3 regions of the Peribacillus sp. FSL K6-1552 genome follow, and region 1 is predicted to be linked to each of the others. Evidence: riboswitches for the same ligand, from Rfam matches in the RefSeq annotation. Region 1 holds a riboswitch; each other region holds the start of a gene.
The links. A riboswitch is a leader RNA that binds a small molecule or an ion and turns the genes downstream of it on or off. The one in region 1 is predicted to bind preQ1.

Region 1 (6,776 bases):
TCATCTGAAATTTCACAGTAGATTAACGACTCTTTATAAAATTCGGAGTATTCTGCGAGCTCACTGTCTTTTTTCCCCTTATAGTCTACATGTTCCAATTGAAATAATTGCAGACCAAAGGTGTTGGATTCAAGCCATCGGCCATCTCCATCCTTGAAGTTAACGAAGTCTACCATTGAATTAATGAGCGTGCGACGACGCTGTTCCTCTTCTTTTAATTGCTTGAATTTTTCTCTTTTAGCCAAATAAAGAAATAAAATCAAGCCTATTGTTAAAAGAAAAACAATTCCTTCTGCTCTTTGGAGTTGAATAAAGACCTCTTTGTTTTCAATATTAGTAGTTAAAAAGTAGTCGAACACGACTAGTGTAAGAGTCCCAAATAGGATATATAGTACTAAAATGGAGCGTTTGGACATGGAGATTCTCCCTGATTTACGACATTTCAAAGGTTAAAAATACATACACATTTTAACAAACTATCAAAGAAAAATATATGCAGAATCATAAATAAAAAAACAGGAACCCTAACAGTCACCTGTTTTTCCTGAAGAAGGTTACTTTCTTTTTCTTCTTAAAGCGTTTATAGATAAGGAAAAATAGTAAGAAGAGGAAGGCGAGTACAGCTAGTGTATATTCGTTCATTTCCACAGATAGGAGACCATAAGGGATTAAGGATAGAAAGAAAAAGTATATAAGATTGCCGAGTGCGGTCGCTAATAAAAAATCCTTGAAGGTTACAGAACTGACTCCTGCTGCCAAGTTAATTAAACTTGTTGGTATGAGTGGGAATATCCTTCCGGTAAACACGTACATAAATCCATGCTCTACAACGGATTCTTTCCATTTTGGGCCCATTTTCTTTAAGAGAGGTGCCTGAAACCAGTTCCTGGCTGCATAAAAAATGAATCCTGATGCAACGACACTTGTAACCCAACTCCATAGGTACCCATATATGAATCCAAATATCGCGACATTGATGGTTAGGAGTAAAATTAAGGGTATAATGGTAAAAGAATTTTGGACAATCATCAACACAAATGTCACAACAAAAGTAAGCAAAAGGTTTTCTGTCAATATGGTTATAACTGAATCCAAATCACTTTTCCAAACCATGGTGAACAATTCTGCATTGGAAACGATAAATATTACTATTACCAGTAGACCGATTAAGGTCAGTATTTTTTTCAAAAGGTCACCACCATTCATACTAATAGTTTATCATCTTCAGGTTCAATGGTGAAAAAAAGAGCTTCCGCATGAAGCAGACAGCTCTTTTCCATTATAGTGGGTTAACAACGCGAAGATTCCTTTATAGCCACTTTTCAAACTGAATTCTTTTATTCATTCCATAAATAATTGGCGCACCAACTAAAAGGACGATGAACTCACCGACAGCCGTGGTCATCCAGCTTAACAAGAATGGTAAATCCAGGGCAAGGTTCAGTTCGATTGCAATTAAAAACATTGTGAACGTGAAAAAGATAATCGTAACGATCATCCGTCCTTTAATGCTCTTTATGAAGCGTGAGGCAAAAATGACAAGCAATAAGGCAAGCAGAGATTGCCCTACCCCGAATATCAAATCATATGGCACCATCGGCGAAAAGAGCAGATTCGATATGAAAACGCCGCCCACTATGCCGTAGATATATTTTTTATTAAATACAATCAGATGATTCAATATTTCCGGAACCCGAAATTGGTATATTCCAAATGATATTGGTTGAAACACAAATGAGACCACCACATATAAGGCGGCCAATAACCCGCTTATCACGAGTGTACGAACATTCATTTTACTCTCTCCCTAGTTTTTTATCGTGGGATGGTTACGAACCACGTTTAGGCTTTTGCCAGAAGACTAATAGTATCCCATGTAGGCTTGTTTCGTCAATTTGTAAAGAATGGTTTTAATATATATAAGTTTTCAGGGAGGGCAGTCCAAAAGGAGTTTTGATTTTTTGCAAAGAAGGATGATATTATTTCAATATGTACTTCAAAGGAGTGAATAAATTATGTCGATCGAGAGTGTCAAAAGCCATTTTAAAAAATGGAGTCGGGAAGGCGATGTAATGGAGTTCGAAACATCGAGTGCTACGGTGATTGAAGCAGCAGAAACCATCGGTGTTATTCCAGCGCGGATTGCTAAGACTCTTTCCTTTAAGGGGGAAGGTGAGCATGCAATTTTGGTCGTAGCAGCAGGAGACGCAAAAGTGGATAATAAGAAATTTCGTCAGACGTTCGGGTTCAAGGCACGAATGTTGTCAGCTGAGGATGTGCTTGAACAGACTGGTCATGCCATTGGAGGAGTCTGCCCGTTTGGGTTGGCAAATGACCTAGATGTTTTCCTTGATGTGTCGATGAAGCGCTTTGAGTCTTTATTCCCAGCATGTGGAAGTGCGAACTCTGCAATAGAACTTAAACTCGCTGAATTATTTGAATATTCAGGAGCGAAGGATTGGGTTGATGTTTGTAAGGCATGGGAAGAAGAGCAGAATGAGGAAGCAGTAGTAGGTAAGGCAGTTGATGGATTTTGATTTATCGTACCAAAAAGAACCACATAGAATGGAAATGAGTCCACTTTGGTGGACTTTATTTGTTGATAACGAGAGACATTACCTGTTCCCTTTTTATTACTGGGTTTTTAGTTATAAGCTTTTAACTTGTTCCTAATAGGTTTGCTCCCATTTTCTTCTGAAAAGTTGACCGCAGATGTAAATTAACGGTCTAATTAGGGGAGGTTTGTTCAACATGGCGCATAGGCAAATCGTTAAGAAAGTTCGTAAGTGGAGGGTTAAAGATGTTCAATGGAAGCTATAAAAAAAACAATAGCAGTTATCTCAGTCTTAAAACTCTTTATGAAGAAAATATCACGGTTAAGAGCATTGCCCAGGAGCTTGAGTTTTGCCATAAAAACGATTTAGCACTGGAGATACAAAAAGAATTGGAAAAAAAGAATTTCGATATATTGGCCGTAGAGGATCAAGGGGAAATTATCGGATATATCGAAAGGCAAGAACTTGGTGAAGGCAAGATTGCGGAGTATTTGAAATGTTTTACACCAAGAGAATTGGTTTCGGATTCAACCCCTTTGATTCAACTTCTCCATATTTTTAAGAATAAAACGAGGGTGTTCGTGTTAGAAAATAATTCAATTAAAAAGTTGATTACCCACGCTGATCTGCAAAAGCCTCCAATCAGAATGCTGATTTTTGGCTATATTACCCTTTTGGAAATGAGGATGAGCGATATCATCATGGATAAATTCGGGGATGACAGTTGGTATCCAATGATCAGCGGAGATCGTTTAGAAAAGGCTACCGAATTATATAGGAGGAGAATCGATAAAAATGAGGATATCAATTTAATAGAGTGTCTGCAAATCAGTGATAAATTCGATATCATTCATAAAGATCAGGAATTGAGGTCCTTCTTCCAAATTCCTTCTAAAAGTAAAGGAAAGAAAGATGCGAATGCCATCCGGAAATTACGGGATAAGATTTCTCATGCTAATGAACTTGGGTTGGACATGTCTTGGATAGAAATCATCGAAGTGGTGGAATCCTGTGGCCAACTGCTCGAAATCTCTGAATCCTATCGGTATGAAAAATAAAATGATGGTGAGAGACTTCTTAGGTAGACCATACTTCAAATAACTCTGCAATTTTAAAACAGAGCTGTACCGCATCTTTAAGGCGAACCGGAATTATGGAGAACCAGCTACTATGCTGGTTCCTTTTTGTTTAACCCCCCTGACAGAAAAAAACTGCCCATACGTGAGGCAGCTTCTTCAAATAGTTAGAACTCTGGTAGTTCATCCAGGTTATTTTCCTTTACCCCATCGGGCTCACTCCGCAATATGTCACGGCCATATTTATGGAAGACATCAACATTGGCGAGGTTGCCTGCCTTAGCTTCCGAAAGAGCGGTGGGATAGTCAAGCTCCCGCCCAGAGTTTGTTTTGATGGCAATAATATTGTCATCTTCATTTTTTCGTACTGCGATAATTTCTTCTTTTCCAGTTGTATCATGTTGATTTACTTGTGGGGTTCCCTGCTGTTTGTAGGATTCATATGCTTTTTCAAATTGGTCCATGCTTGGACACCTCCTATTTATAGGGTGAGCTATTTGGTCAGCAATATACAAACCAGGTTTCGTCCAGATTGAGCCGCATTTTTGTCAAAATGGGCCGACTTTTCGGCATTTTTTTTTGAAAAGACTGTTGTCCGGGCTTTATTCTTCTGGCATGGCACTTGCATCATAAATAAGTGGAAGTGAGAAATATCCACTTAAAAAAGGGAGGAATATGAATCATGAATGTAAAACAAGGGGCAAGTACTGCGGATGCAAAAAAAATACAAGACGTTAAGACAATGAAGGCGGCGGTCGTCAATGAATTTAATCAAGAGCTTGAGATTAAAGATGTACCAATCCCAGAATTAGAATATGGTGAGATATTAGTGAAAATTAAAGCATGTGGCGTGTGTCATACCGATTTACATGCGGTACATGGTGATTGGCCGGTAAAACCGAAGCTGCCACTTATTCCTGGACATGAGGGTGTAGGCATTATTGAGAAGGTGGCAGAAGGCGTTACTACATTAAAGGTTGGTGACCGCGTTGGGATTCCATGGCTTTACTCGGCATGTGGCGATTGTGAATACTGTCTGACTGGACGGGAAACGCTTTGCCTGGATCAATTGAATGCAGGATATTCTGTGGATGGCGGTTATGCGGAATATTGCAAAGCGCCAGCAAAATATGTGGTCAAGGTTCCTGAAGGGCTTGACTTTGCGGAAGTTTCACCGATTTTCTGTGCTGGTGTAACGACTTATAAAGCGCTTAAAGTGTCAGAAGCTAAACCTGGAGATTGGGTAGCAATCTATGGAATTGGTGGATTGGGTCATGTTGCTCTTCAATACGCGAAAGCTATGGGCTTTAATGTCATTGCCGTTGATATTCAAGATGATAAGCTTGATCTGGCTACAGAATTAGGAGCAGATTTCACGGTTAATGGTCTTAAGAGCGATCCTGTACAAGCCATAAAGGAAAAAGTTGGTGGAGTACAAGCAGCCATTTCTGTAGCGGTTACGAAAAAAGCTTTCGAACAAGCTTACAGTTCAGTTAAAAGGGGTGGAACATTGGTCGTTGTCGGATTGCCGAATGACGAACTTCCAATTCCAATTTTTGATACGGTACTAAATGGGGTGACTGTAAAAGGGTCAATCGTTGGTACAAGAAAAGATCTACAAGAAGCTGTTCAATTTGCGGCTGATGGCAAAGTAAGGACGAATATTGAAACGAGAACGCTTGATGAAATCAACGACGTGTTTCAAATGATGGAAAAGGGCGAAATCAACGGACGAATCGTATTAACTTTAGAATAGAAATAAACAAACGAGGGGGTCCTAAAATCGGGCACCCTCGTTTGTTCTAGGTAGCTTATAAGAATTCTATAATTAGATTATGTCTGATTCTTCTCATTTAATATATATCGCAATTTTCTCATGGAGATCTGCAAACGCTTTGCCGCTTCATTTCGATTTCCATAGGTTTTTTGAAGTGCCTGCATGACGAGTTCTTTGCCAATTGTAGATTCGAGTTGTTTGATTTCCTTAAGGATTTCCTCGAGCATTAGTTCATCTTTCTCATTAAAGTCGGCAACCAGCTGTTTACGCCATTCTTCGAGATGATTTTCAGTCGACTGATTCGCATTCGGCGGGTCTTTTTTTATTGGAGTAACCTGGTTGGTAGATAGAAGGATATCATTTGCCGAGATTTCCTGTTTATGGTCAGCAAGAGTGAGAGTTCGCATGATTACATTAGATAATTCGCGTATATTACCGGGCCAGTCGTATTGCTGTAATTTTTCAATAGCTTCATTGGAAAAGGAGATATCTGCCTGGCCAGTTCTTTCAACCAAATGTCGGACAAGGAGGGGAATATCTTCTTTTCTGTTACGCAAGGCGGGGATATCAAGAGTGACGACGTTCAGTCGATAAAATAGGTCTTCCCGGAATTTGTTTTTTTCAACTGCCTGCTGCAGATTTTCATTGGAGGCGGCTACTAAGCGGGCATTTGTTCTTAATGTTCCGCTACTTCCGACACGCATAAATTCCCGTGTTTCCAAAACTCGAAGCAATTTGACTTGTATGGCCGGACTCGCGTCGGCAATTTCGTCGAGGAAAAGGGTGCCATTCCCTGCAATTTCAAAGAAACCTTTTCGTTGTTGGGTTGCTCCGGTGAAGGCCCCTTTTTCATGCCCAAATAATTCGCTTTCGAGAAGGGATTCCGAGATTGCTCCACAATTAATACCAATAAAGGGCTCGTGGCATCGCGGGCTTGCTGAGTGAATGAAACGGGAAAGTACTTCTTTGCCACTCCCTGTTTCTCCCTCGATCAAGACATTGACGGATTTTTGAGCCACTTTGAAAGCCATTTCAATCAGTTCCTTCATTAATAAACTTTCTCCTACAATGAGACCCGACTCTTTGGCAAGGTTATGGATAAAGTGTTGATTCAAATCGTCGTTTTCATTCAATAGGTTGTCAAGTTGCTTTTCCAATACTTCAATATCCACAAAGGGTTTTTCCATATAATCACTCGCTCCAAGTTTCATTGCCTCGACAGCGGTCTTGACTGTGCTGTATCCGGTCATAATCAGTGCCTTGCAAAGCGGTTGTTTTTGTTTCAGATGCTGCAGGAGAGAAAGGCCATCACAATCTGGAAGCTTTAGGTCTATCATCGCGGCATTAAAGCGCTGCTGATTAAAATCT
Region 2 (6,776 bases), 4.0 Mb from region 1:
CTACCATTAAAATTGTATCCTGGTTTAGAGAAACAGCTAGTAAAATGATGAGTATTGATATTGTATAAGTATGAAACAAGTTATAAACCTTGGCACCAATTTGATTATTGATTAGATAGGCTAACATAGATATGTCAGGTGTTAATAGTAATAAAAGGAAAATCCACCAGCTAAATTCATTTATTGAATAGATATAAATTATCGCTATAAGAACCATAAGCCCTTCAGAATGTATTAATTTTTTCACCATATTTAAGCCTCCTAATCTTTATTAACCATTGGTCAATTAATGTGAAAAAAATTATACAATACTCTTCATAATATTTTTAACGTGAAAATTAGCTAAGCTTTTTACATCTTGATATGAAAGTTGTGTATTAATATAAAAAGTTATAAAGCCGTGGAGCGAAAGGAAAATAGACCATATTGATGCGGGGTTTAGTTTATTTTCTGTAAGGTCAGTCAGAGAACTGATTAGTTTTTCATATGTTTTATTAGAATCAAGTTGAAGTAAATGTTGAATTTCTTTTTCTTTAGATAAAAACATGATTGCATAATGATTTTGCTGGGTTAACCCAAACTCTATAAAGCATAGTAATATCTTCTCTATTTTTTGAGAAGCATTATTTTCAGTTAGGATGATATCATCTATTTTATTATTCAATAGAGAAAAATCCGTTTTTACCAAACTATAAAATATTTCGGCTTTATTTTTAAAATGATAATAAATAGCGCCATGACTACAATCTAATGTTTTAGCTAATTGCCGCATTGAAACTTTTGAATACCCAACGGATGCAAAGAGTTTCCGGGCTTCATTCAATACCATTTCCTTAGATAATTCTTTTCCATCTGATTTCCTTGGTGACATAGTATCACCTCCATATTTATTGACCAGTGGTTAATAACATCATATAGCAGTGTTTTATAATTGTCAAATATTAGAATAAAATGATTTGACAGGAGCTACTCCAATCCACATATGTAGTAACAAAATTCGAAACATCAGCCATAAGTCTAATTATTAATAAAGTATTTACTGAATTCGTTTTATAAATAGGTAATGTGGAAACTTCTTGATTTCCATTCGTTTTCAAGCTACGATAAATTAGGAAAAAGATAATCCGCTCATGCGGAAGAGGTTCTAGCTACCCTCTCAAAAAAACTAAGAAGAGCAGTACTCTTTCTTAGGGTGCTGTTTTTTCTGTATAAGGAGAATGTAAGAAATGTTAAGAATTATATTGTATTTAGTGTCCATTGTCACCGCGAATGTGGTTACAGCAGCTTTTGAACCATTACATTTTGGTGTGTTTATTATACCGATGGGGACATTACTCATCGGGGGAACCTTTATCTTTCGGGATCTAGTTCAGAATAAATTTGGCAGAGTGAAGACGTATGTGTGCATTGTCACGGCACTAATTTTATCAGCATGCGTATCATTTTTATTAGGAGATACCCTATTAATTGTGTTTGCTTCTGCACTATCGTTCGTGGTGGCAGAAACAGCTGATACTGAGATATATACCCGGTTAAAACTTCCGATGAGTTGGAGAGTATTTTACAGCGGGATTGTCGGAGGATTTTTCGATTCGGTGATATTTGTTGTGATTGGACTTAGCCCACTGGGTGCCAACGTTCTGCCATGGGAAGCCGTACCCGCTGCGATTTTTGGCCAAATCATTGTTAAAACAGTCATTCAGTCAATCGGTGCCGCGCTGTTGGGCCGGATCAATGTAAGACTGGAGAAGCGCGTTATCTCCGGTTAAATAGTAGGAGGGAAGCACTCAATGGATGGACCCAAAAAGGAAGAAGATAGATGCTATTGCCTGGAAGCTTTTCGTGAAAAATATGGTCCGGATGTCCAAGGAGACTGTATGAAGCTCTCCTGCGCCAATTATCGGAAGCATAAGGGAATAGACAATCATGAGAAACGTAAACATTAATATAAATAGGAAACGATCTGTATAAGTCGAGAAGGAAGGACCAAATTTGGTTCTTTTTTTTGTGTGAATTATAGGTTCGCGAGTAAATCGTGAAAACTCACGAGTAAACCAGCCAAATTCACGAGTAAATCGTGATAATTCACGAGTAACACAGAAATTCACGAGTAAGTCGTGAAAACTCACGAGTAAACCGTGATAATTCACGAGTAAACCAGCCAAACTCACGAGTAAATCGTGATAATTCACGAGTAAATCGTGATAATTCACGAGTAAACCAGCCAAACTCACGAGTAAATCGTGATAATTCACGAGTAAATCAGCCAAATTCATGAGTAACCCCATAAAAAAAGCTTCCGGCACCGTCAATAATTGGTGTCGGAAGCTTTTTTATTAATTAGGTAACAAAATTTCTTCTGGGTTGTCTCCATCAATCCCCACTTTATATAGGTGATACTGTGGATCGCTTTTGCCGAATTTCTTATCTACCATAAAATAGACTGTTTTTGAATCGCTGCTGATGACTGGGCGATCTGTGTATTCTTGAAGATGGGTCAGCTGCTTTTCGGTCTTGGTTTTGAGGTCATAGCTATAAAGCTCATAAATATAGGTACTACCTGATTGCTCGTTGGAGATGGACTGGAAAATCATCGTTTTTTCATCCGGGGTAATTGTGAAATCAAAAATATCGACATCACGTTTAGAGTCTGTGACGGTTTCGATACCCGTTTGGTCAAATTTCACTTTGAAAATCCGTTGATGCGTTTCGAAAATCTCATCAGCCGTTTTAGCATCCGCATCATCATCGGTTTGATAATAAGCGGCTTTTCCATCAGTGTTGACATTTAGAGAACTAAGACCATATTTCTTAAAAGAGGTCAGTTGGGTGGACTCCTTTTTTTCTATATCAAATTCATAAATATCGAGATCGTGAGGGCGGGGACCCGTGATCGGCGAATAGTTTTTAAACGAACCGGCTCCAATATAAAAGAGAGAGCGGCCGCTTTTTGTGAAATCGAGTTCTGTGATCAGGAAGTCTGCTTTGAATAATTCACTGATTTTCTGTGATTTCATATCAAAAAGCTGAATGGAACTAGTTGAATCTTCTTCTTGGTTTTTTTTAGCTACAATAAATGCAAGCATATTTCCATCGTAGGAATAAGTCGGGTCGAGGATTTGTTCATCGTTGCTCAATTCAAGGACTTTTTTTTCAACGGATAATGTAGGATTATAGAGTTTTAATTGTGGTTTTCCCTTTAAGTGTGTGACGTATGCAATTGTACCTTGAGTGGATACGTCGTATTGATTGGTTAAGCCCTGCTGCTTTTCATTTTCTTCTTTTTTAAAGACCAAGCCGGCGATGACAAACAAGACAGTCACAATCGCAAGCGTGATCAGAATGAGATAGATGTGCTTCTTTTTCATTTGAAGGACTCCTTAACGGTAGAGTATCATCATCGTAAAAATAATTGCTAGAACAAGTAATACCTGTAGAACAGCACATATATTTGATGCCGTAGGATGCTTTTTTAACAGTTTAATCTGTAGGATATATAACGAAATCCATAAGACAGTCGGGATGAAAAATAATAGCATAAACGGCTGGACTTCACTTGAGAAGATTAAAAAAGCATATAAGAAAAATAAGGTAACTGACAAAATCAAGATGCCGAGTGTAATATTGGAAATGTGCAGAAGTTTTGCTTTTTTTAAATTCTTTCCACTATATCCTGGAAGAACCAAGGCTGTTTTGTAAATGAGGTAAAGGGATAGTAGGAGAATCGCTGCCATAATCAGGCTGAATAAAGGAAATAATGTAAAGTCAAGGGCGGACGCGATTCCCCATCCATATATATAGACAAGGGCATGGGTCACTAACACGATGTTGACCATGATTTTCCGGTTGATAGAGACTAGGAGGTTAAGTGTAAGTGAGAGTAAAGTTGCACTAGTCAGTATCGAAAAAAGAAGCCAGCCGATGTAAGCATCTCCTTCTTGGAATAGTTGCAACGCATACACCGAAAACGTAAAAAGAATTGAAACGATGGATAAAGTCAGCATAAGCTCTTTTCGGTATGGAAAAAGGGCCTGCTGAATTTGACTGCCGATTTCCCATTCGTCGCCAAAAAGGATTAATGCCATTTTCTCGGCTTCTTTTGGGGTCTTCCCCTGCTTTATTAAATCATCCCGGCTCAACTCCAGATGGAGAAGCAGTTCTTCAAACATATCTTCTTTTTCTTCCTTGGTACAATCGGTTTGGTTGACTATTTTTTTTACATACCTTTCAAATGTTGTTTTCATCAGAAATCCTCTGCGCTTTTCCGAACTAAATTTTCAAGGAAGGTAAAGCTGCTGCGTTTACGTTCAAGCTCGGTTTGGCCGCTGTCTGTGATACGATAATATTTCCTGCGCCCGGACTCGGACTCTTTCCAATACCCTTCTATAAATTCCTTTCTTTCTAAACGCTTAAGAGCCGGATATAGGGTGCCTTCACTGATTTCGTATTGCCCCTCGCTCATTTGCCTTAGAATCTTCGTCATTTCATAGCCATACAGCTCTTTTTGTGAAAGAAGTGAAAGCAGGAGGAGGTCAATACTTCCCTTCATCAATTCTTTATCCAAAAAATCACCTTCTTTTTTCATTTGCTTTAGTGTAATACGATGTACATCGTATTACAAGGTATATTTTACTTTTTTAAAAAAAAATGGTTAAATGACGATTGCTAAATAAAATCAATCATAGTAAAATGTGCTTCTGAACGGATGAGTTGTAAAGAGTGTGGTAAGGATACTATATACTTGATTTAACTGTTTTAATGAAAATACGGAATAGGATAGAAGAAATCCCACTCAAGGGGTATTAATTGATTTTTTTTTGAAAATCATTTAGATTCTATTTATCAACAAGAGCAGAAAGAAGGTCCTAGATAGATGAAAGTGAAAGCACCTGAGTCATTCACATACAGAGGTGGAAATAGAGCTGTTCTTTTACTTCACGGGTTTACCGGAAGTACAGGAGATATGAAAAAATTAGGGAAATACCTGAATGATCGCGACTATACCTGTCACGGGCCTCTTTATAGAGGGCACGGAGTATCGGCCGAGGAACTTGCTAAAACAGGTCCAAAGGAATGGTGGAAAGACGTAGTGGATGGTTATCAATTCCTTAAAGATGAAGGCTACGAGGAAATTGCTGTTGTAGGAATTTCTTTAGGAGGAGTGTTCTCATTAAAAGTAGGAATTGAACTTCCTGTGATAGGGGTGGTTTCAATGTGCGCTCCGACGCAAGGAAAAAGTATCGATCGACAAAAAAACCGCTTGCTCAATTATGCACAGGCTTATAAGAAGTTTGAAGGCAAAGATGCAGACCAAATTGCTGCCGAAGTGAAGCTGTTGGAAGAAGAGCCTATGACTTCACTGAAAGATGTGGTGAATATAATAAATGAGACTGGTGAAAATTTAGATTTAATCACATCACCAACTCTTGTTTTACAAGGGCGCTTGGATGATCCCGACTATACGAACAGTGCTACAGCGATTTTCAGTGAAGTCGATACGCAGCATAAACACTTGATATGGTACGAAAACTCTGGCCATATAATCACATTAGGCAAAGAACGTGAGCAGGTTTATGAAGATGTGTATAAGTTCTTAAATACACTACTTTGGTAGAAGCAGAGGGAAACTTTCTCTATGTATAAACAGGGGTAATCTTGTCCTAAGAAGGCCACCAATTTGGTGGCCTTTAACATATTCAGGGTATAAAACTACTCTCTCTTTAAGTAAAAGTAAATCGTATTAAATAGAGGCATAGCTAAGAGGACTTACTATATATGGTTTAGCTTCAAAATCTAGTTGTATAAAAAGATTTTCACTGTATCGTTATTATCAATGGTTGCTAATAAAATATCATATACGTCCTCACTGTATGCAGTTTTTATTCGGTTTTTAAGCCATTCTTCGTCTTTACCAATGCGGGTTAATTCACTAAAATCAATTTTTCCCTCTTTAATAATCGTTCTAGGAAAAGAAAAGGTTTTTGTTACTAGTTCTAAATCGGCAGGGGTTACGGCTTCATATTGAGGGTTTAAAAAAAATGAAATTGTACCATCTGGTTCCCATAATGCAAGAGCAACTTTTTGAATATCTTCAATTTTTTCTTTTCTTAATTCAGATAATAAAAAATCGATAGAGATTCTTGCTTTGGCTAAGCTTTTGTAAATAATTTGCCCATTTTCTATAAGGGGAAAGGGAGAGTTTTCAAAAAAACTTCGAAGTTTTCCCCACTTTAGGCTCAAAAAAACGCAAAAAATATATAAAAGTACTAATACGGCAGTCGTTATCAATGGTCCCTTTAAACCTAACTGTTCATCAGATAAAGGATGGGCAAGGATGTTTCCAATAATTAATGCTATTAAAAAATCAAGTAATCTTAACTGAGAAATAGCTCGTTGCCCCATTATTTTAGCTGCAAAAAGTAAAAAGAAGTAAGATACAATGGCCCTTAAGATCCACTGAATTATAGTAAGTGCTTCTTGGCCGTGAAAAAAGTCCATCCTAAACTCACATCCTTGTTTAATGGGGTTTAAGGTTTAGTATGGAGCTTTTGACCAATGATTATCACAAGAAAATAATATAGATGAAGTACAAATTAATTAGATTTTCAGATAAAAGATGGACTTCCATATGGAGTCCATCTTTTATTCGTTTTGAAATTATTATTCCTACAAACTAATCTTCCATTTGCGGCTGTAAATCTGTTTCGAAAGTATTATTCATTTGATGCTGTCTAATAAATTTTCTGACCTGTTCTTTTGTTATTCCGCTTTGTTTG
Region 3 (6,776 bases), 4.0 Mb from region 1:
TCGGGATTTCGATTGGCAAGATTAGATATTATTCGATCAAGCACCTCAAAGTCCGTGTTCATCCTAGAACTCGGCGGCTTAGGTGAAATAGTCAGTTCATCAATATCGAGAAACCAATCCTGCCAACGGCTTCCCTGCGTTTCCACGCCGATTTTCATTCCATTATCTTTTAAAATTGCTATCAAGCCATCTAGATTTTTCAGCAGTGCTGGATTTCCACCTGATATTGTAACGAAGGAAAAGCCCTCACCGCCAATTCGCTTCAGCTCATCCCATATATCTTCGGCAGTCATTTGAACTGTATCTTCCTTACCAGTGCCGTCCCAAGTAAACGCGGAATCACACCAGGCACAAGAATAATCGCATCCTGCCGTCCGAACAAACATGGTCTTTTGTCCGATGACCATGCCCTCCCCTTGGATTGTCGGGCCGAAGATTTCCATAACAGGCAGTTTACTCACTTTCCATCCACTCCCGTCTAGCTTCAGCATAACTCGTCGGCGTTTCATATAGACGAACAAATTCGACTCTAGCACCCTCATAATTCTTGGTTAAAAGGGCTTCGGCCATTTTTTCATAAATCCAGACAACCATATTTTCAGCTGTTGTATTCATGAGCGGCAGTGTTTCATTCAAATAACGATGATCAAGGTGGATTTCAATCTCATTTTTCCAAATTTCTTTGATGTCACCAAAATCTATCATCAAACCGCGTGAATCCGTATATCCGCTCAATCCGAAAATGACCCTATACGTGTGGCCATGCAAGTTCTTGCATTTGCCTTCATAGTCATGAAGATGGTGCGCGGCATCAAAGGTGAATTCCTTGCTGACCATGACCCGCTTACTTGAGTAGTTTAATTGATTCCGCTGAATATCTTTATCTATTTTTTGAAGCTTATCCACGATAGTAAAACCGTACATTATTTAAGCACCTGCCGTCTGCTTACATAGTCATCCAACCCTTTTTTCCGAAGCTTACATGCCGGACACTCACCACAGCCGTCGGATATAATCCCGTTATAACAAGTCAGAGTCTTCTCACGGACGAAATCAAACGCGCCAAGCTGATCCGCAAGCTCCCATGTTTCCTCTTTATTCAGCCACATAAGCGGCGTATCAATCACAAATGACTGGTCCATCGACAAATTCAAGGTCACGTTCAACGATTTAATGAATACATCGCGACAGTCTGGATATCCGCTGAAATCCGTCTCGCAGACACCAGTGACAATATGCTTAGCCCCAATTTGGCTTGCCAATACACCGGCAAACGAAAGGAACAGCAAATTCCGCCCTGGTACAAACGTTGACGGCAGTTCCCCGTCTTCTCCGTCCTCTACTGCGATATCACTTCGCGTTAACGCATTCGGCGCTAGTTGGTTCAACAGCGACATATCCAGAATATGATGGGTAATGCCCAGTTCCTTAGCAATCTTTTGCGCGCATTCGATTTCCAAGCTGTGCCGCTGATTATAATCAAACGTAACCGCTTCTACTTTCTCAAATCGCTCCATTGCCCAGAACAAACACGTCGTACTATCCTGTCCCCCGCTAAACACAACCACTGCCTTTTCCTTCTTCATCATTTCTATAAAACTCCTTTTTACGGAAAAAAACAGCACCCTAAGAATAGAGTACTGTTTCTCCTTAGTTTTTTTGAGAGGGTAGCTAGAACCTCTTCCGCCTAGCGGAATATTATATTTTTCCAAATTAATAGTAACTTTAATATGAAAAGAAATCAAGAAGTTTATATCAAACTGATTATTAGACCGAATGGTAAAGTTTGTTATACAACATATCTTCCCTTACCTCCTTAAATATCCTATTATTTTTCCGATAAAAAAGGGTAAACAAAAAATATAGCAAAAGGGGTCCATTAACGTGAAAAGTATTAAAGGAAAGATATTGGTGGCATTTTCACTTATTATATCTTTGTGTATCATCTTAGGAGCATTTAATATCTATAGTAGCAATAAGTCACTTGTGCATTCCAAAGATATTATTAAACATGAATTGCCGGTTCTTATTGATGAAGAACAACTACTCAATAATCTTGCACAAAGAAGCGCACTCGCAAGAGGCTATATTCTATTTGGCGACGAAAGTAATAAAGAGAGGTTCTTAAAATATACCGAAGAAAGCAAAGTCATTCAGGAGAATCTTTTAGCCTTGAGTGATTCTGACAAAATGAAGGAATTGATTCAGAAAAGCGTGGATTGGAGAACGATTATTATTGACCGCGTATTTACACAATATGATCAAGGAAATGAAGAACGCGCTAAAGAAATACTAAAGGATGAAGTTGCACCAATAAGCAATGAATTGATGGATGGGTTTAGGGAGCTAGCTTCCGAACGCGAGAAATCGATTGTCGCTTCCGGAGAAATCGTCATCGCAAGTGGAGAATCAGTTAAAACGACTAGTATCATTATATCCATTGCCGCTGTCATCATAGGCCTTCTGCTTGCGCTTGTAACAGCCAATATTATTACAAAACCTCTCCTTAAAATTAGGGACAGAATGAAAGTAGTGGCGAATGGTGAGCTGAACCATGAACCTTTAGAGCAAAAGTCAAATGATGAAATTGGAGAATTAACGCTGTCCTCCAACCAGATGCAGAAAAACCTTAGTGATACTATCGAAAAAATGCTAGTTGTCTCTGAATCTGTTTCGAACCAAAGTGAAGACTTAACTCAAGCAGCAAATGAGGTCCAACAAGGCAGCAGACAGATTGCGACTACCATGTTCGAGCTATCGGAAGGTTCAGAGTCTCAAGCCAACCGAGCAGCTGATATGGTCCATATGATGGAAGAGTTCACCAGAAAGATCCAGCAGGCCTATTCTTGCGGGGAAGAAGTTTCCCAAAGCTCCACCGAGATTCTATCCTTGACCAAGGAAGGAATCATATTAATGCGCAACTCGGTCCAACAAATGAAAATGATTGATGAGATTGTCAAAAATGCTGTCGAACAAGTGAAAGGACTTGACTCACAATCAAAGGAAATCTCACAGCTTGTACAGGTCATCAAGGATATTTCCAATCAAACCAATTTATTGGCCTTAAATGCGGCTATAGAAGCTGCACGCGCCGGCGAACATGGAAAGGGCTTTGCCGTCGTTGCAGAAGAAGTACGAAAACTCGCTGAAGAGGTCACACATTCAGTTGGGGATATCACAAATATTGTCACAGCTATCCAAACTGGTTCAAAAACCGTCGTCCACTCTTTAGAAGATGGATACACACAGGTAGATGAAGGCACGAGACAGATTACCCTCACCGGCCAAACCTTTGAAACAATTAATAATTCAGTCGGGAACATGGGTACAAAAGTACAGCATATTACAAATGACTTAAACTATATCACTACCAATAGTATAAAAATCAACCAAGCTATCGAAGACATCGCAGCCGTGTCTGAAGAGTCTGCGGCAGGTATTGAACAAGTCTCCGCCTCCGCCCAGCAATCCAGCTCTTCGATGGATGAAATCACTAATCATGCCCGTGAGCTCGCCTCTGCTGCTGAACAGCTAACTGACCAGGTTAAAAAGTTCCAATTATGATACTAGCAATTTCCTGCGTGTTGCACGAGGGAAATTGCTTTTTTTGCTTTTCCTTTCTCCCCTCTACCTTCTATTTCCCTAATGTCTCTTTTATAGATTGTGTTTCGTTTTCGTTAATTTAGGGAATATATTACTAAACACAATAATAAAAAACATATGGATCCAGGCACGTATCAAACAAACATTTTGATTTATTTTCAGAATATTTAGTGTATAATACATATAACTACAAGAATATTTTTTTACCACTAAAATTAATAGTATCATCTACTTCTACTTCACCTACTTGCTGGCAAGTTCCAGTATCAAACGCTCATGATCCAAGCATCCCATTTTAACCAATTGCATAGGAACTTCTTCTCAAGAAGGGTCTTTTGTTATTATTCTTTCAAAAGTGAATAAAACACAACCAAATAACTAATAAAACGTACTTTTCTCTCCATTATTGTAAAAAAGGGTTAAGTTTCACCAAACCTATGTTACTATTAAACTAAGACCTTTTAACCCCACAAGGAGGAATTCATATGAAACGTTTTTTCAAATTCATAGCAGAGTTTAACGAAAAGAAAGCCCTAGAACGAGAAACGGACGAGTTCTTTCGCAAAGAATACGAAAATTATATGAAGATGAATTCTGAAAAACAAGGAAAAAAGAGATTAGCTCCTAAGCTTTATGTTATTGATGGTGGTAAAAAGGACTCCAATCCTGAGATTTCTGACAGAAAGAAATCCAGTTAACCTTAATTATTCCAGAATCAGCTACTTTCGTCGTGGCTCCTTTCCCACAAATTACGAATACTCCATAACTAGCGGAGATTTCTTACCCATTCTATTATTCTAAAAAATTCAAACGGAAAGCTCAGATATCCTTCTGAGCTTTTTTTCTTTTCATTCTTCTATTAACACCATATTAATAGAAGAAACTAGGCATTTTTCCAAAAAAATTGACTTGAATTTAGTTTATTTCATTTTAAAGAAAGAAGTCACGCTATAGCCCCATGGGTATTTTTCATCTAAAAAACCGAAAATCATAAAAAAAAGAGGGGTGTTCTTTTACTCATCTTTGTTCATATTCAAAAGAGTCCAACTATTTGAGTCGATAGATGCAATCTCTTACATTGAATGACAAATGCATGATTATTGTTACGTAGAAGTCAAACAAATGGGTATAAACAATTATTAAACTGTAATAAACCTCACTTTCAGAAACAATTCATTATACAAATATAGCCATTAAGAATTGGGTTCAAATACTCACGAAACTATTTTGATGCTATTCAAAATGAGTTTTTATTTACAATTTCCATATTTTAGTGTAAATGAACCGAGGTTTTACTGGATTTTCACCCATATCTTTGTACTCATAAAACATTTAATCATTTAGATACTATTACACTTATATATACATTTATTTGTAAAATACGATAATAACTATATTGCGATAGAATTTTTGACCCTTGCTTCTTAAGTTTAAAATCATGTAGTGTGTATTCAGTAAATCAAATATTTGAAAAAAGAGAGGTTAAAAAATGGCACCAATATTTATATGTGCAATCTTTTTGCTTTGCTTTGGCATAGTCGAACAAAAACGCCATCAGAAGCGTCTCGACTCCATCCCAGTACGTGTAAATGTGAATGGGATCCGAGGGAAATCGACTGTAACGCGTCTAATTACAGGAGTAATTCAGGAAGCTAAGTACAAAACAGTAGGTAAAACAACCGGAACATCAGCAAGAATGATCTATTGGTTTACGGACAAAGAAAAACCGATTAAACGTCGTCCAGAGGGACCGAATATTGGAGAGCAACGCCGTGTAGTTAAAGAAGTTGCCGATTTAGGAACAGAAGCATTAGTTTGTGAATGTATGGCTGTTCAGCCTGACTATCAACTAATCTTCCAAAATAAAATGATCCAAGCCAACATCGGAGTTATCGTAAATGTTCTAGAGGATCATATGGATGTCATGGGACCAACATTGGATGAGGTTGCACAAGCCTTTACAGCAACTATTCCCTATAACGGGCATTTAATAACCATCGAAAGTGAATATTTAGAATTTTTCAAACAAATTGCAAAGGAACGTAATTCGAAAATAATTGTTGCAGATAATTCAAGAATTTCGGAAGACTTTTTACGCGAATTCGACTATATGGTATTCCCGGATAACGCATCCCTTGCTTTGGCCGTTGCAGAAGCATTGGGCATTGATGAAAAAACAGCTTTCCGTGGCATGTTAAATGCACACCCGGATCCAGGTGCCATGCGTATCACTAAATTCGGAGACCCAATCCAGCCAACTTTCTTTGTAAATGGCTTTGCCGCAAATGACGCGTCATCGACGTTAAACATCTGGGAACGTGTTAGTACGTTCGGATACAGCACAGAAGATCCTATCGTCATCATGAACTGCCGTCCTGACCGAGTGGACCGTACAGAGCAATTTGCAAGAGATGTATTACCTTACATAAAATCTGAAATCGTCATTGCTATAGGTGAAACTACATCACCGATTACCCGGGTATTTGAGCAAGGTAAATTAGATACAAAAGAGTATTGGGATTTAGAAAACTGGTCAACTGAAGAAATCGTAGCCCGTCTCCGCCCATTAATGAAAAACCGAATTGTATACGGTGTCGGTAACATTCATGGTGCAGCAGAACCATTAATTGAAGCATTTATGAAATCTAAAACGAAGCAAAAAGCGAGTTAAGTAGGAGGAACCTTAATGTTTGGATCGGATTTATATGTAGCCCTAGTACTAGGGGTAACACTAAGCCTTATTTTTTCAGAAAAAACGGGTGTCGTGCCCGCAGGACTTATTGTGCCAGGTTATTTGGCATTAGTTTTTGACCAATGGCAAATTATGCTAGTTATTGTAACTATTAGTGTCGTAACTTATTTAATTGTCACTCACGGGATTTCTAGATGGGTGATTTTATATGGAAGAAGAAAATTCGCAGCTATGATGATAACCGGAATTTGTTTAAAGCTCCTATTAGATTTCGTCTATCCTGTCATGCCATTTGAAATTTTCGAGTTTCGAGGAATCGGTATAATCGTGCCCGGTTTAATAGCGAATACCATTCAAAGACAAGGAATGCCATTAACTCTTGGCAGCACGCTTCTATTATCCGGTTTAACTTTCGGCTTAATGAACGTGTACTACCTATTCTGAGGTGCATAAAATGAAACGAACTTTAAATGCAAAAGAA

Region 2: it holds a riboswitch for preQ1, as region 1 does, so the genes downstream of both, NST21_RS21725 (VUT family protein) here and NST21_RS02295 (QueT transporter family protein) in region 1, are expected to answer to the same signal.
Region 3: it holds a riboswitch for preQ1, as region 1 does, so the genes downstream of both, queC (7-cyano-7-deazaguanine synthase QueC) here and NST21_RS02295 (QueT transporter family protein) in region 1, are expected to answer to the same signal.

Annotation. Positions count from the first base shown of each region.
Region 1 is NZ_JBBOST010000001.1:481,597-488,372, forward strand. It holds gene NST21_RS02285 (PAS domain S-box protein) at 1-416, opposite strand, end outside; gene NST21_RS02290 (TVP38/TMEM64 family protein) at 532-1,188, opposite strand; gene NST21_RS02295 (QueT transporter family protein) at 1,310-1,795, opposite strand; PreQ1 riboswitch class I at 1,802-1,846, opposite strand; gene NST21_RS02300 (YbaK/EbsC family protein) at 2,016-2,537, shown strand; gene NST21_RS02305 (hypothetical protein) at 2,801-3,613, shown strand; gene NST21_RS02310 (DUF3892 domain-containing protein) at 3,799-4,095, opposite strand; gene adhP (alcohol dehydrogenase AdhP) at 4,374-5,387, shown strand; gene NST21_RS02320 (sigma-54-dependent transcriptional regulator) at 5,465-6,776, opposite strand, start outside.
Region 2 is NZ_JBBOST010000001.1:4,507,900-4,514,675, reverse strand. It holds gene NST21_RS21735 (DUF4260 domain-containing protein) at 1-250, opposite strand, end outside; gene NST21_RS21730 (TetR/AcrR family transcriptional regulator) at 302-871, opposite strand; PreQ1 riboswitch class I at 1,133-1,175, shown strand; gene NST21_RS21725 (VUT family protein) at 1,227-1,769, shown strand; gene NST21_RS21720 (hypothetical protein) at 1,788-2,276, opposite strand; gene NST21_RS21715 (TolB family protein) at 2,337-3,368, opposite strand; gene NST21_RS21710 (permease prefix domain 1-containing protein) at 3,381-4,244, opposite strand; gene NST21_RS21705 (PadR family transcriptional regulator) at 4,244-4,564, opposite strand; gene NST21_RS21700 (alpha/beta hydrolase) at 4,874-5,614, shown strand; gene NST21_RS21695 (DUF421 domain-containing protein) at 5,794-6,498, opposite strand; gene NST21_RS21690 (anti-repressor SinI family protein) at 6,674-6,776, opposite strand, start outside.
Region 3 is NZ_JBBOST010000001.1:4,515,123-4,521,898, forward strand. It holds gene queE (7-carboxy-7-deazaguanine synthase QueE) at 1-461, opposite strand, end outside; gene queD (6-carboxytetrahydropterin synthase QueD) at 454-924, opposite strand; gene queC (7-cyano-7-deazaguanine synthase QueC) at 924-1,586, opposite strand; PreQ1 riboswitch class I at 1,645-1,687, opposite strand; gene NST21_RS21755 (methyl-accepting chemotaxis protein) at 1,885-3,564, shown strand; gene NST21_RS21760 (hypothetical protein) at 4,089-4,301, shown strand; gene pgsB (poly-gamma-glutamate synthase PgsB) at 5,093-6,274, shown strand; gene pgsC (poly-gamma-glutamate biosynthesis protein PgsC) at 6,290-6,739, shown strand; gene NST21_RS21775 (CapA family protein) at 6,750-6,776, shown strand, end outside.